Regions from separate parts of the Corynebacterium casei LMG S-19264 genome, predicted to be linked through region 2. Evidence: predicted binding sites of a transcription regulator. Region 2 holds the regulator's gene; each other region holds the start of a gene.

Region 1 (4,162 bases), 440 kb from region 2:
TCGCTGGTTATCGGCGGCGACCACATCAGCCCACGCGAGGCTGGCTGGGGCGGCGTCACCTATGCCATCCTGCTCGGTATCTCTGGTTTCGTCCTGCTGATGGGCGCGGACAAGATTGGTGACTCCGATGTTCCAATGCTGGTCCTGGTCAATGAGATGGGCAGCACCGCTGGCTTCCTCATGGCGATTGTCATCTTCTTGATGAGTTTCAACACCGCCATCGGCATGTTCTACGCACTGGGCAAGCGTCTGGCATCGGGTCGCGAAAACCGCACCTACCCAATCTTCGTTGTGGGTACTCTCGCAGGCTACGGAATGTCCTTCTTCGGATTTAAGACTTTGATGAACTATGTCTACCCAATTCTGGGCTACATGGGCATGTTCATGGTTGTTGTGCTGGTCTTCGCCTGGTTCCGCAGCCTGTCCAAGATTCGTGATGAGTCCGTTCGCCGCGAGCGCATCAAGTCCCTGCTTCGTCTGAAGCTGCACCCAGAAGAGAAGTACGACGAAAAGCACGATGATGTGATCGGCTGCGAGCTCGTTGAATCCAACCTCGACCATGAAGTCCTCTTTGAAGACCTCGTTGGAGAGGTCACGGAAGAGCTCGACTCCGACTCCGAGATTGAATTTACTGCCGACGAAATCGAAGAAGAGATCACCGATGTCGAGTACTACATCGAACGCGATGGAGTACCTGACCCGGTTGTTGATTCCGATGTAGCAAACGGCAAGGATTCGAAGGCACCAGACGCCGCTAAGTAAGTCTCCTTTCCAGCTCCTCTTGAGAAACCACAGTTTCCAAGAGGAGCTTTTTCTATGCCAATAGATCCATTGCCCCCATTCCACTTAGCTCATGTGTGTTGCCCAGCAGTTTTCCGCCTGGGGTAACAAGCTTGACCTGTCCGCGGTGGCGCATCATCCGACCTCGACTTTTCTCGCGGCGCCTTGCCCGGGCGCCGTCGTCATTGACACCGTTGTGATAAGCGCACAGCGTGGTGAGATTCGACGGATTAGTCTGCCCGCCGTTCTTATGCGCGTCGATGTGATGTACCTGGCATCTATCGGCCGGCACTTTGCAGTCCGGCCATGGGCACACCAGGTTTTCTGCGATGGCCAAGATTCGCTGTTTGCCTGACGCGAACCTTGCTTCGTAGAGATTGACCGGTCCGGCGGTGGGGTGGAAGAGTCCGGCGTAAATCTTGTCGCCAAGGGCTCCGGACATCGCAAGGTTAACGATCTCAGCGCCGGTCATGGTCGTGCCGTCGGATGCTCCGATGATGGATTCGTCGCCTTCACCGCGAATGATCTGCGCGGATTGGTCCAGTCCAACGGCAATGACGGTGCGGTATTCGGGTTTGAGAACACCACCGCCGCCATCGATGTGTTTCCAAAACGCTTCTAATAATGCTTTCGAGCGGGGTTGGTCCGTGGTGGATATGGCATCAAGCGTTTTCTCAAAGTCGGTGATGCGGCGCTGGGTATCGGTGATGCTCATCGTGACCATGCCATTTTTCGGGCGGCTTTTACGCATACCGGGTTCTTTTGGTTTGTCACCAACGAGTTCGTCGACGCGCTGGTTGCCCAGAGCATTGACTTCTTCATAAGTGCCCTCATGTGCAATCAACTCAGCACGGAGTTTCCACGCGGCACCGCGCTTTTTCTTTAACTTCTGAGCGTGACTATCAATCATCTGTAGACGTTCCATACTCAACCCGCGCTCTTCGGCGAGTGCTACGGACTCGCGTTGAAGGCGTGGTGAGTCGGTGGAGCCGAAGAAGACATCCGCTAACTTGGCGTACTTTCTCGCCGTCTTTAACGCCATGTCATCGGCGGCCATGTCATAAACGGATAGTTCCGCCATGTCTCTTAAAACGCTCACCGCCTGGGTGGCTTGTTGTATGAATGCTTTGTAATTTTTCATAACTTCGACGCTAAACCCAAAGCGCAACCCCACACCAGAGCAAGCCTCGAAATCTGTGGATAACTACGTTGACGCGTCACTCAACAGGCCAAGTTGTCCACAGGTGGAGCAATTTCGCCCAAAAGTGCGTTCGGCGGGGGTACAGGCGTGCGAACTGTGAACCGCGTCCCTGGTGGATCGTGCTGCGCGGATATGAATTGCGTGACGCGGTAGCTCTCTTAAGCAATTGCGGGGAGGGGTAGGCAGGTGCGAACTGGCGTGATTGAAAGCACAATTGTTGGCATGAGCAAGCCGGTTAATAAAAAGTTTTCTCCTTTGCTGGCGGTGGAGAAGCCTTACTTGCCGCGGCCTTCTATCCGGGAAATTTTCCGCGATTTAGGACCCCAGGAGTTAGGTGATGGATTAGTTGCCCTGATTTTCTCCGCCTCGGGTCCCATCGCGGTCATTTTGGCGGCGGCTGCCGCGGGCAACCTCAGCCCGGAGCAGACTTCTTCGTGGATCTTCGGTGCCTTCTTGGGCAACGGTCTCCTCACGCTGTTTTTGACGTATCTTTACCGCAGCCCGCAGGCGTACTTCTGACTATCCCCGGTACGGTGCTCGCGGGTGATGCGCTGACGCATTTGAGCTTCGGGGAAGTCATCGGTGCCTATCTTGCCACGGCCGTGCTGGTGTTCTTGTTGGGATGGACGGGCCTGATTGGCAAGATTATGGCGGTATTGCCGCCGACGATTGTCATGGCGATGGTGGCCGGCATCTTCCTGCGTTTCGGCCTGGACCTGATTTCCGCGGCCGTCGATGATCCGCTCATTGCGATTCCGATGAGTCTCATCTTCATTGTCTTAAGCGCTAGCCCTAAGATTGCTGCGGTTGCGCCGCCGGTGGCAATGGCGGCGGTGGTGGGCATTGTTATCGCGATGGCCGCAGGGCAGTTGGGCGGTGGAATCCTGGATGCTGGCGTGGTGGCATCGCCCGTCTATACCGCCCCGGAGTTCTCCTTGGCTGCGATGACCGAGCTAGTCGTGCCGTTGGCAATAACGGTGGTGATTGTGCAAAATGGCCAGGGTATCGCGGTGCTGCAGGCTGCGGGGCACAAGCCCGGAGTTAACCTCGCTGCGGCGGCCAGCGGCCTGGTGTCTTTACCGATGGCGCTGATTGGCAATGTCACATCTTGTCTCACCGGGCCGACCAACGCGTTGATTGTGTCCGGTCCGAACAAGCAGCGCCACTATACGGCGGCGATGGTGACTGCGGTCGGCGCAATCTGGGTTGGGCTCTTTGCGCCAGTCTTTGTTGGTTTCATGTTGGCTATGCCGGCATCCTTTATTGCGGCGCTGGCGGGCATCGCTATGCTCACGCCGCTAAAGAATGCATTCGTGGCTGGGTTTTCAGGCGTGTTCTGCACGGGCGCGCTAGTGTGTTTCCTGGTCACCGTCTCGGAGATAACGCTGCTGGGAATCAGCGCGCCATTCTGGGGGACCGTGTTTGGTTGCCTGGTGGCATGGCTGATGGACCCCAAGCCGAAGAAGGTCGAGGTCCAAGAAGCGAGTGAAGAAGAGCTAGCTGAGCAGCAGCTTGATGGTCAGGCCGATCATGATGCAGCCGATGCCGAAGTTGATTCCGCGCCACACAGCTGGGCGCGATAGAACGTGGGAGAACTTCGCGGCAGATAGGCCGATGGTGGGAAACCACACCATGGATGCGGTGATAGCGCCGGCGGCAAAGATCCAGCGGCCATCGGTGCCGTACTGGTTGGCCAGGCCGCCAATCATGACGAGCACGTCAACATAGGCAGCCGGGTTGAGCCAGCAGATGGCCAAGGCCGCAAGGGCAGGCTTTAACCAGGTGGACTTTTGCATCTGTCGACGAAGCCGCGTCGTGCGCTTACGAGTATCAACAGATGAAGAGCCAGGGCCGGTGGGTGCGCCGCCATCGAAGGCATCGATTTGCTGCGTCTTATTTGGCTCGGTGTTGGACGGGGACAAGGTCTCGACCTTGTCACGGAAGGCATCGCGGAAGCACAAGAATGTAAAGTAAGCCAGATAGGCAGCACCGAGATACTTCAGCGCAACCAGCGCAGTTGGGAAAGTCTCAACCAAGTAGCCAACGCCGGCGGTGCCGCCCAAAATCAAAATGATGTCTGAAATCGCACAGATAGCAATGACCACCCACACATGGTCGCGCTTGATGCCAAGCTTGAGCAACAGGGCATTTTGAGGACCGATCGCTACAATCAGCGAGATA
Region 2 (4,162 bases):
ATACCTCAACAACAGGCTGCGCAATCTACCGGCCGGTCGTGCGAAGTCACGGGAGGTCAAAGACATCCGTTGGATGATCGAAGAGCTCCGCGTTTCCCTCTTCGCACAACGCCTTGGAACCGCTCACGCGGTCTCGTTACGCCGAATCCAAAAGGCCGTCGACAAGCTCTAACGATAATCAAACGTCGCGTTCGCGGCGACGCATGAGGCGAATCTCAGACTCGAAGTCATCCGCGCTATCGAAAGACTTGTAGACGGAAGCAAAGCGCAAATACGCAACCTCATCCAAGTCGCGGAGCGGCTCCAGGATGGCTAGGCCGACATCATTAGCGTTGACCTGGGAGCTGCCGTGACTACGCACCCGCTCCTCTACCTCCTGCGCTAGGCGCTTCAAAGCATCATCGGAGACGTCGCGCCCCTGGCAAGCTCGACGAACACCGCGAATCAGTTTGTCACGGCTAAACGGTTCAGCCAAACCATTACGCTTGACCACCAAGAGGATGGCTTTTTCAATGGTGGTGAAACGTCCCTGGCATGAGGCGCACTCACGGCGACGGCGTATAGCTGAGCCTGCATCGATAACGCGGGAGTCGATCACACGGGATTGTTCGTAATGGCAAAAAGGGCAGTACACCAAAGGTCCTAACTGTGGGATTCTCACGCCAAATTAAAGCGTGATGAATACTTAACTAGAACTAGTGTACTGCCCTTAAGAAAACTTATTCAGACTGCCCAATGTGCCGCTATGGCCAGCGATGTTGCACAAATCCGAATGCTTTGTCGCTCACCTTATCGAGCAATAACCTCACCGGCCGCAGGCGAGCTGCTAACGGAGGTAACCTGCGACATTGGCTCTTCTGATGTATTGAATCCGGCGAAAAGAGTGCCCATGAATACGGCAGCGCCAAATACTGCGCCCAGCGCGATGTTGCTTCGAACACTTGCAGCGCGTCCACCATTTTCGGGAGTAGATAATTCTGGATTTGAAGCATGATGTTCGAAAGTGTTTCGCTGCACTGTTCTAGGGGCGGTCCCTAAAGTGCGAACATTGTTTACACGCGGTTCCCGAAGTGAAGGTTCCCACACAGATACGGATGGAACACGATTCACGCGATGCGGGGAGAAGGTAGAAGTACGTGCTGAATTTGCGTTTCCGCGGTTAAGAGCGATAGCCATAGTAATTTCCTTTCGGTCACGCATGTAACACTATCCATCTATCCAGACACTGAAGCTTGCCATTAGCGCAACTGTTCGATTTTCTTTGTATGTTCGATTTATAACAGGATTTCGAAAGTTTGTCCAGAAATAGCCGGAAATAGTCGAACATCGGTGAAAAACGTGATACAAATACGGTATCGCTTTTATAGCTATTTCACTTTCACCGATTACCCGCAGTCCACTTGACGTAAGTTCAGTCGAACTAAGCCGCTAAAGCATCACGCAATTTGGATGCAGGCTTAGATGTCCAAGGAGCTAAGAAAATGGCCAAACCACGAGGAGTTACTCCCCGTCCAGATATTTCCGAGCTGTCGCCGCGACAGCGCCGGATCCTCGAAGTCATCAAAGATGCTGTTGTTTTGCGCGGTTATCCGCCAAGCATTCGCGAAATCGGTGACGCGGTTGGACTTCAGTCCACCTCTTCCGTTGCTTACCAGCTGAACCAGCTGGAGCAGAAGGGCTTCCTTCGTCGAGATCCAAACAAGCCACGCGCTGTGGATCTTCGCCAGTTTGCAATGGATGATGAGCCGAAGCCAGGACGCAAGAGCACCGCAGAGGCTCCGATTGACGCCACCCTTCCGGAAGGTGCAGCAGGCGTTAGCTACATCCCGGTTGTCGGTCGTATTGCTGCGGGTGCTCCGATTACGGCAGAAGAGAATGTGGACTCCTACTACCCTCTCCCCGATGAGATTGTGGGCAAGGGCGAGCTCTACATGCTCAAGGTCGTTGGCGAATCCATGAAGGACGCAGCCATCCTTGACGGCGACTGGGTAATTATCCGTTCCCAGCCCACCGCGGAATCCGGCGACTTCGTCGCGGCACTCCTGGACAATGAGGAAGCCACAGTCAAGGAATTCCACCAGGACTCCAGTGGCGTGTGGCTACTTCCCCACAATGAGGCATTTGCACCTATTCCAGGTGATGACGCCAAGATTATGGGCAAGGTTGTCTCTGTAATCCGCAAGATTTAACACGAGCACTCGCTAGAACCTAGGCTGCGCCCTCTACCCAAGGAGGACGCGGCCTCTTTTTGTGTTCTCAGTTTGTGGGATATCGGAAATCTACTCCCCCCGAAAGGGTAATTTCCTTTGGCTCTTAAATCGCAGGTATTCCCACATTCTGTGTCCGATATTAACCCGCTGACCGCTATTAATAGCAGCAACAATACTGTACAGCGGGCTACAAGTGATTATGCCGTTGATGCTGAATCTGTGTTTAGTTCTGAAAACCATGGCATTCTGGAGTTAAGGCTGCCAAATTAGGACATAACTCCACATTTCCGCCCTCCGTTTAAATTTCTTGCGCATCTCATTATCGGGTGGGGGAATTGACCTTGACTGATTCGACCTAGGCCCGTGATGGAAGGGAATGCCATATGTACGCTGAGGAGCGTCGCCGACAAATTGCTTCATTGACTGCAGTAGAGGGTCGTGTCAACGTCACCGAGCTGTCTGAGCGCTTCGATGTCACTGCTGAAACCATCCGTCGTGACCTTGCGGTACTCGACCGAGAAGGCGTTGTGCATCGTGTCCACGGTGGCGCCGTGGCATCACAGTCTTTCCAAACTTCTGAATTGACTCTTGACACGCGTCTGCGTTCAGCAACCACCGCAAAGATGGCGATCGCCCGTGCCGCTATGGAATTTCTCCCCCAGGGCCACGGCAGTATCTTTCTCGACGCGGGTACAACCACGAGCGCAGTGGCGGATCTGATTGGTCAATCCCCTGCTGCGCATCAGTTGTCTATCGTCTCGAATAGTCTGCCCATTGCATTATCGCTGGCGAATAACGGTGTGCAGTATGTCCAGCTGCTTGGCGGCACGGTTCGCGCCATCACGCAGGCTGTTGTGGGCGATACGGCACTGCGCACGATGGCGTTGCTTCGTGCAGATGTCGCTTTCATCGGCACCAACGCCCTCACTTTGGACCATGGGTTGTCCACTGCGGATGCGCAGGAAGCAGCCATCAAGTCTGCCTTCGTTACCAACGCCCACAAGGTAGTTGTCTTGTGTGACTCATCGAAGTTGGGCACGGACTACTTAGTTAGTTTCGCCCCAATTTCTGAGGTCGATGTCGTTATCACTGATAGCGGCGCATCTGAGGTCTTCTTGAACTCCCTGCGTGATCGCGAGATTGAAGTAGTCGTTGTTCCTGATGCACACCGTTCTTAGTCAAACGCTAAAACAAACAAGCCGGTCAGAGCAGAACAGTTACTGCTTTGACCGGCTTGTTGGTGATGAGTTCAAGCTCGTGTTTTAAGAGTTGTATTCATCCAACAGTGCGCGGACAGCTTCGCGTGCCTCTGGTGCGCCCACGGAGTAGATGGCTGCCTCGGCCATCTTCTGGCACTGCTCCAGGGTCACTTCAGCGAGCTGAGCACCCACGCCAGCGATTGCCGTCGAGGCCGCGGACAAGGAATTGACGCCAAGTCCTACAAGAACGCAGGCCAATAGTGGGTCTGCTGCAGCCTCACCGCACACACCAACGGGGACGTTGTTGTCAACGCCGCCAATGCAGGTGTGCTGAATCAAGCGCAGAACTGCAGGCTGCCACGGGTCCGTCAGGTATGCCAGCTGTGGAGACAAACGGTCTGCAGCCATTGTGTACTGAGTGAGGTCATTGGTACCGATGGATACGAAGTCCAGGTGCGGCATGATGGTATCGGCCATCAAAGCAGCAGCTGGAACTTCAACCATTGCACCTGGCACTAGGCCGCGCTCACGGCATAGCTCCGCAAACCACTTCGCCTCAGTGGAAGTCGCCACCATGGGTGCCATAACCCAGGTTTGAGCGCCTTCATTACGCTCTGCTGCGGCTTGGGCGATAGCATCGAGCTGGCGAGTCAGCAAAGACTCGTTATCCCGTGCAATACGCAGACCACGAACACCCAGGGCTGGGTTTTCTTCTTCGCTCAAGGTTGCATAGGAAATTGGCTTATCAGAGCC
Region 3 (4,162 bases), 710 kb from region 2:
CTCCAATTCTCGGCGTTGACGATCCAGAGGCCGTCGAAGGTGAAAGCTCCGAGTCTTCCTCCACCGGCGCCCCAACCGAGGGCGGGTCCACCGGCGAGAACACCGACGGTGAAACACCAGCCGAGGGAGAATCCTCAGAGGGCGCTAACAGTGATGAGCCAGTCGGCAACGTTGTCGAGGAAGAGGAAGACGCTCCGGACCCAGTTGGCGAGATGCCGGTCGGCGAAGTCCCTTCCGGTCAGTAGCAGTTATTCGCATATCCGCTTATTCGCTCAGCCGCATCATCGTGGCCTCCGCCCAGGGGTTTGAGCCGTTCAAATTCTTAATAGCCGGAAAAACAAACACCTGTAGGCAGACCCACACACGCCTGCCTCACCTTTTAACTAGCTCTAATTTCTAGGACGCCTTCGGCATCGCACCCGGGTCCTGACCGATATCAAACAGCGTCCCGTTCATCCCAGAGGGCTGGGGTGGCGGCGGTCCGTCAGTTGGACGTTTCGCAGATCTCTCCTCGGCCCGCCGTCTGTAATGCGACGCCGCTGACTCGTCTGCCGTGGCCGACTCATTAAATCTGAATCCATCTTCACCCGGCATTCGTTTGCCCACCCTGCCGGTGCGCGGGTCACGCTCCGAATGGCCCATACCGTTGCGGAAGTCGTAGTTGTCGTTATTATCCACATGATGTCTTCTACACAGCAGCGTCAGGTTTCTAATGTCCGTCGCTCCGCCATGCTGCCAAGCCACCAAGTGGTGAACATCAGTTTCAGACATCGGCCTGTCACAACCCGGCCCTGAGCAACAGAACTCTGCGGCAAACAGTGCCAGTTTCTGTGCAAAGGAGGCGGTTCTCTTCGTTCTTCCCAGTGCCAGTGGTTGGAAACTCTCCGGGTCTAGAATCGCGAGGTAGTCGCTGACGCCCTCGGAGAGCCTGACCAAGTCCCAGACGCTGAGCTCGTGGCCAGTGTCTGTCATGAAGGTGGAGTTAGGGGAGAGGCTCTCCAACTCATCCAACGTTGCGGACAATACGATGGAGCCGAGCCCAGACTTTGGGTCCTTGCCTTCGACAAATTGTGAGCACACTTCCATCAGTTGGTCGTGGCGGCGCTGCCCGAAGGTTCGGTTGTCTTCTTCAGGAGGCAGCTGTGGACCGCCCGGGCGCTGAGCTGGAGCAAGCACCTTGGCCAACAATGCGGCCCCTAGGGAATCCGTGCGAACAGACACCCGCACGGAACCATCTTCATCTGGTTCGCTCATCCAGAAACTACGCTTACGCGTAGCAGCAAACGGGTCCTTCTTGCCATTCGGCATAGTTCCAGCCGCGTTTGCGTTGGTGACCTGCTTTCGCAGCCATTTGCGCAGATCTTCAGGAGAGCGTCTCTTCGACTCCTCCATTGCCTTGGTGCGGAGTTCCTGAGGCCCCGGCTTGGCGTGCTTGTTCAGGTTGCGTAATTCTTGCTCAATGATTTTGGCGATCTCGGCGCTTGCAGCCTCTTCAGCCATTTTGCGGCGGCGCTCTTCCTGCGCTTGGCGCTCGCGTTCCGCTCGGCGCTGCGCCTCACGCTGGGCTTCTTCGTACTTGCGGCGAGCCTCTTCCTCGGCCGCTTCCTTCTTTCGTCGCGCTTCTTCCTCTGCAGCCTGACGCTCGCGCGCCTGCTCTTCCTCGCTCAAATCAGGGTCTGGTTCTGGAATTGGTTCTTGCTCAACTGGCTCGGGCTCGGGGACTGGCTCAGGATTGAGCTTTTCATAGAGATTCCGGCCGGCGGCAAGGCGTTGGTTGGCTTCTGCGCGGGAGAGTCCAAGGCAGTTGATGAGGTAATCGGTAGCACGGGATGAACCGACCAGGCGGCCGGCCTCATCACGCTCAGCCATGAACGCAAATGCGGCGTCGATGAAAGTCTTCCGGTTCAAAGACTCTTCAAGACGCTCGAAATCAGAGTAGATGCTGTGGAAGCTGATTTTATCGATGTTTATCATGGACAAACACAGTGCATCCACGCCGTCAATGATAGATTCAACTGCGGCTGTTATGTTCGAACAAGATGTATTATCGTTCATGGCTAACCCCCTTTCCCTCCGATAGTGTTCTAAACTTCTTTCTTCAACAATAGCCCATATTTTCGACAACGCAACCCCTGTTATCGAACTGTTATTCGATTTTCTAAACCCAAGGTCAGGTGTGCAAGAATGTGCACGAAGCGGCCCAAAGCGCTCAGTACTGCCGCCATATAGTTAGTCCGAAGAAGAACCACGTGGAATAATGTCGGCATGACCGTTTCTGACGCAGATCTATCCATCGTTTCCGAGCAGCTAGGCCGCACCCCTCGTGGTGTTGTAGACATTGCCTACCGCACGCCAGACGGCCAGCCAGCCGTAATTAAGACGCTTCCTAAGCTGCCTGATGGAACTCCTTTTCCAACGCTGTACTACCTCACTGACCCACGTCTGACCGCAGAGGCCTCACGCCTTGAAGTCGCGCACGTGATGAAGTGGATGGAAGCGCGCTTGGCTGAAGATGAAGACCTGCAGGCGGATTACCGGAACGCGCATGAGCACTTTCTCAGGGAGCGCAATGCGATGGAAGACCTGGGTACGGACTTTTCGGGTGGCGGCATGCCAGACCGCGTGAAGTGCTTGCACGTGCTCATTGCCTATGCACTTGCGGAGGGGCCAGAGCACTTCCGCTTCGGTGCAGAAGCGGTCGCGATGGCTGCCGATCATGGTAAGCTGCGCGGGTCAGCCATCCCGCAGGATTGGCCAACCGTTGAGGATCTGGGAATCGATCTGGACCAGTTTGATTTTTCTAACGCCTAAGGTGGGGAGCTAAATAGTATGACTCGTGTAGCAGCCGTTGATTGCGGCACTAACTCTATCCGCCTCCTTATTTCGGATGTTCGCCCAGGCGGCAAGGTGCGCGATGTGCACCGCTCTATGGAGATTGTTCGCCTCGGCCAGGGCGTGGATGCCCACGGTGAGTTCCAGCCGGAGGCGCTGGAGCGCACCCGCGTGGCTTTGGCTAAGTACGTTCAGCAGATGAAGTTTGAGGGTGTTACCCGCGTGCGCATGGTCGCTACCTCGGCGACCCGCGACGTGGGGAATGCAGAAGAGTTCTTCGAAATGACCGCTGAGCTGCTGGGAGAGATTCAGCCGGGTGCACGCGCCGAGGTCATCTCAGGCGAAGAGGAGGCTTTGCTTTCCTTCCAGGGTGCGGTCGGAGATTTGTCCAAGGACCGTAGCCCGTACTGCGTCATTGACCTGGGCGGAGGTTCCACGGAGTTCATCGTGGGCACTGCAGGGGGAGAGATCCTGGGCTCGCATTCTTCCCGCATGGGTTGTGTGCGGCTTACAGAGCGTATGATGCCCTCGGATCCGCCGAGCGAGACCGAGATTGAGATCGCATCAGATTACGTCGCAGAGCGTATGTCCGAGGTGGAGAAGATTGTTCCCATCAACGAGGCCACCACTTTCGTCGGTTGCGCAGGCACTTTCACCACACTGTCGGCATTGGCTCAAGGCTTGGAGCGCTACGACGCCGAGCTCATTCACGGCTCAGAGCTGCGTTTTGATGCCCTCCGTGTCCTCACCAAGCAGCTCATCGCCGAATCCGCAGAGGCACGCGCGCTGAATCCGGTCATTCACCCGGGCCGCGCGGATGTCATCGGTGGTGGATCGGTTGCCGTTGAAGGCATCATGCAGATGATTGAGCGCAACAGCTCCGCGCGCTCCTTCTATATCAGCGAAAAGGACATTCTCGACGGCATGACCGCTGGTATCGTCGCTGAGATGTACGCTTAGGCACCCTAAGTTTCCTTTTCACATAACCGTTTTATAAACTAAAGCAGTGCTTTTGGGCGCGCTCTTCCAGCGCTGCTTTGCACTCGCCCCCATAGCCCAATGGCAGAGGCAGTTGACTTAAAATCAATTCAGTCTGGGTTCGAGTCCCAGTGGGGGCACCAAAAGGCCAGGCAGGGATATTCCTTGCCTGGTTTTCGCATTGCTTGACGATGCTCCCCTTGGCGCACTCGGGATTTATTTAGCAACCACCCAGACTTCCGGGTTGTTGTCACATCATACTGTCGGGATCTTCGGGGATTTTCTGGGGCGACTCTTGAGAATTTTCCCGGAGTTTTTCGAGGTAGGTGCTTTATCTTCATTTCTATGAGTA

The links. The regulator LexA, encoded in region 2, represses DNA repair genes until DNA is damaged. The targets are predictions, from matches to a motif close to CGAACANNTGTTCG.
Region 1: the regulator LexA is predicted to act here: its motif matches at 2,041-2,054, upstream of CCASEI_RS08390 (HNH endonuclease signature motif containing protein).
Region 3: the regulator LexA is predicted to act here: its motif matches at 2,140-2,153, upstream of CCASEI_RS09620 (HNH endonuclease signature motif containing protein).

What each region holds. Positions count from the first base shown of each region.
Region 1 is NZ_CP004350.1:1,827,792-1,831,953, reverse strand. Features, by position in the region: gene CCASEI_RS08395 (YkvI family membrane protein) at 1-762, shown strand, start outside; gene CCASEI_RS08390 (HNH endonuclease signature motif containing protein) at 815-1,921, opposite strand; partial or broken gene CCASEI_RS08385 (benzoate/H(+) symporter BenE family transporter) at 2,204-3,564, shown strand; gene CCASEI_RS08380 (LysE/ArgO family amino acid transporter) at 3,478-4,162, opposite strand, start outside.
Region 2 is NZ_CP004350.1:1,385,742-1,389,903, reverse strand. Features, by position in the region: gene hrpA (ATP-dependent RNA helicase HrpA) at 1-172, shown strand, start outside; gene nrdR (transcriptional regulator NrdR) at 179-634, opposite strand; gene CCASEI_RS15025 (hypothetical protein) at 790-1,017, opposite strand; gene lexA (transcriptional repressor LexA) at 1,482-2,189, shown strand; gene CCASEI_RS15020 (hypothetical protein) at 2,340-2,480, shown strand; gene CCASEI_RS06400 (DeoR/GlpR family DNA-binding transcription regulator) at 2,594-3,388, shown strand; gene ptsP (phosphoenolpyruvate--protein phosphotransferase) at 3,473-4,162, opposite strand, start outside.
Region 3 is NZ_CP004350.1:2,097,757-2,101,918, reverse strand. Features, by position in the region: gene CCASEI_RS09625 (septum formation initiator family protein) at 1-245, shown strand, start outside; gene CCASEI_RS09620 (HNH endonuclease signature motif containing protein) at 397-2,055, opposite strand; gene CCASEI_RS09615 (DUF501 domain-containing protein) at 2,266-2,811, shown strand; gene CCASEI_RS09610 (Ppx/GppA phosphatase family protein) at 2,830-3,792, shown strand; tRNA gene CCASEI_RS09605 (tRNA-Leu) at 3,878-3,953, shown strand; gene CCASEI_RS09600 (dioxygenase family protein) at 4,156-4,162, shown strand, end outside.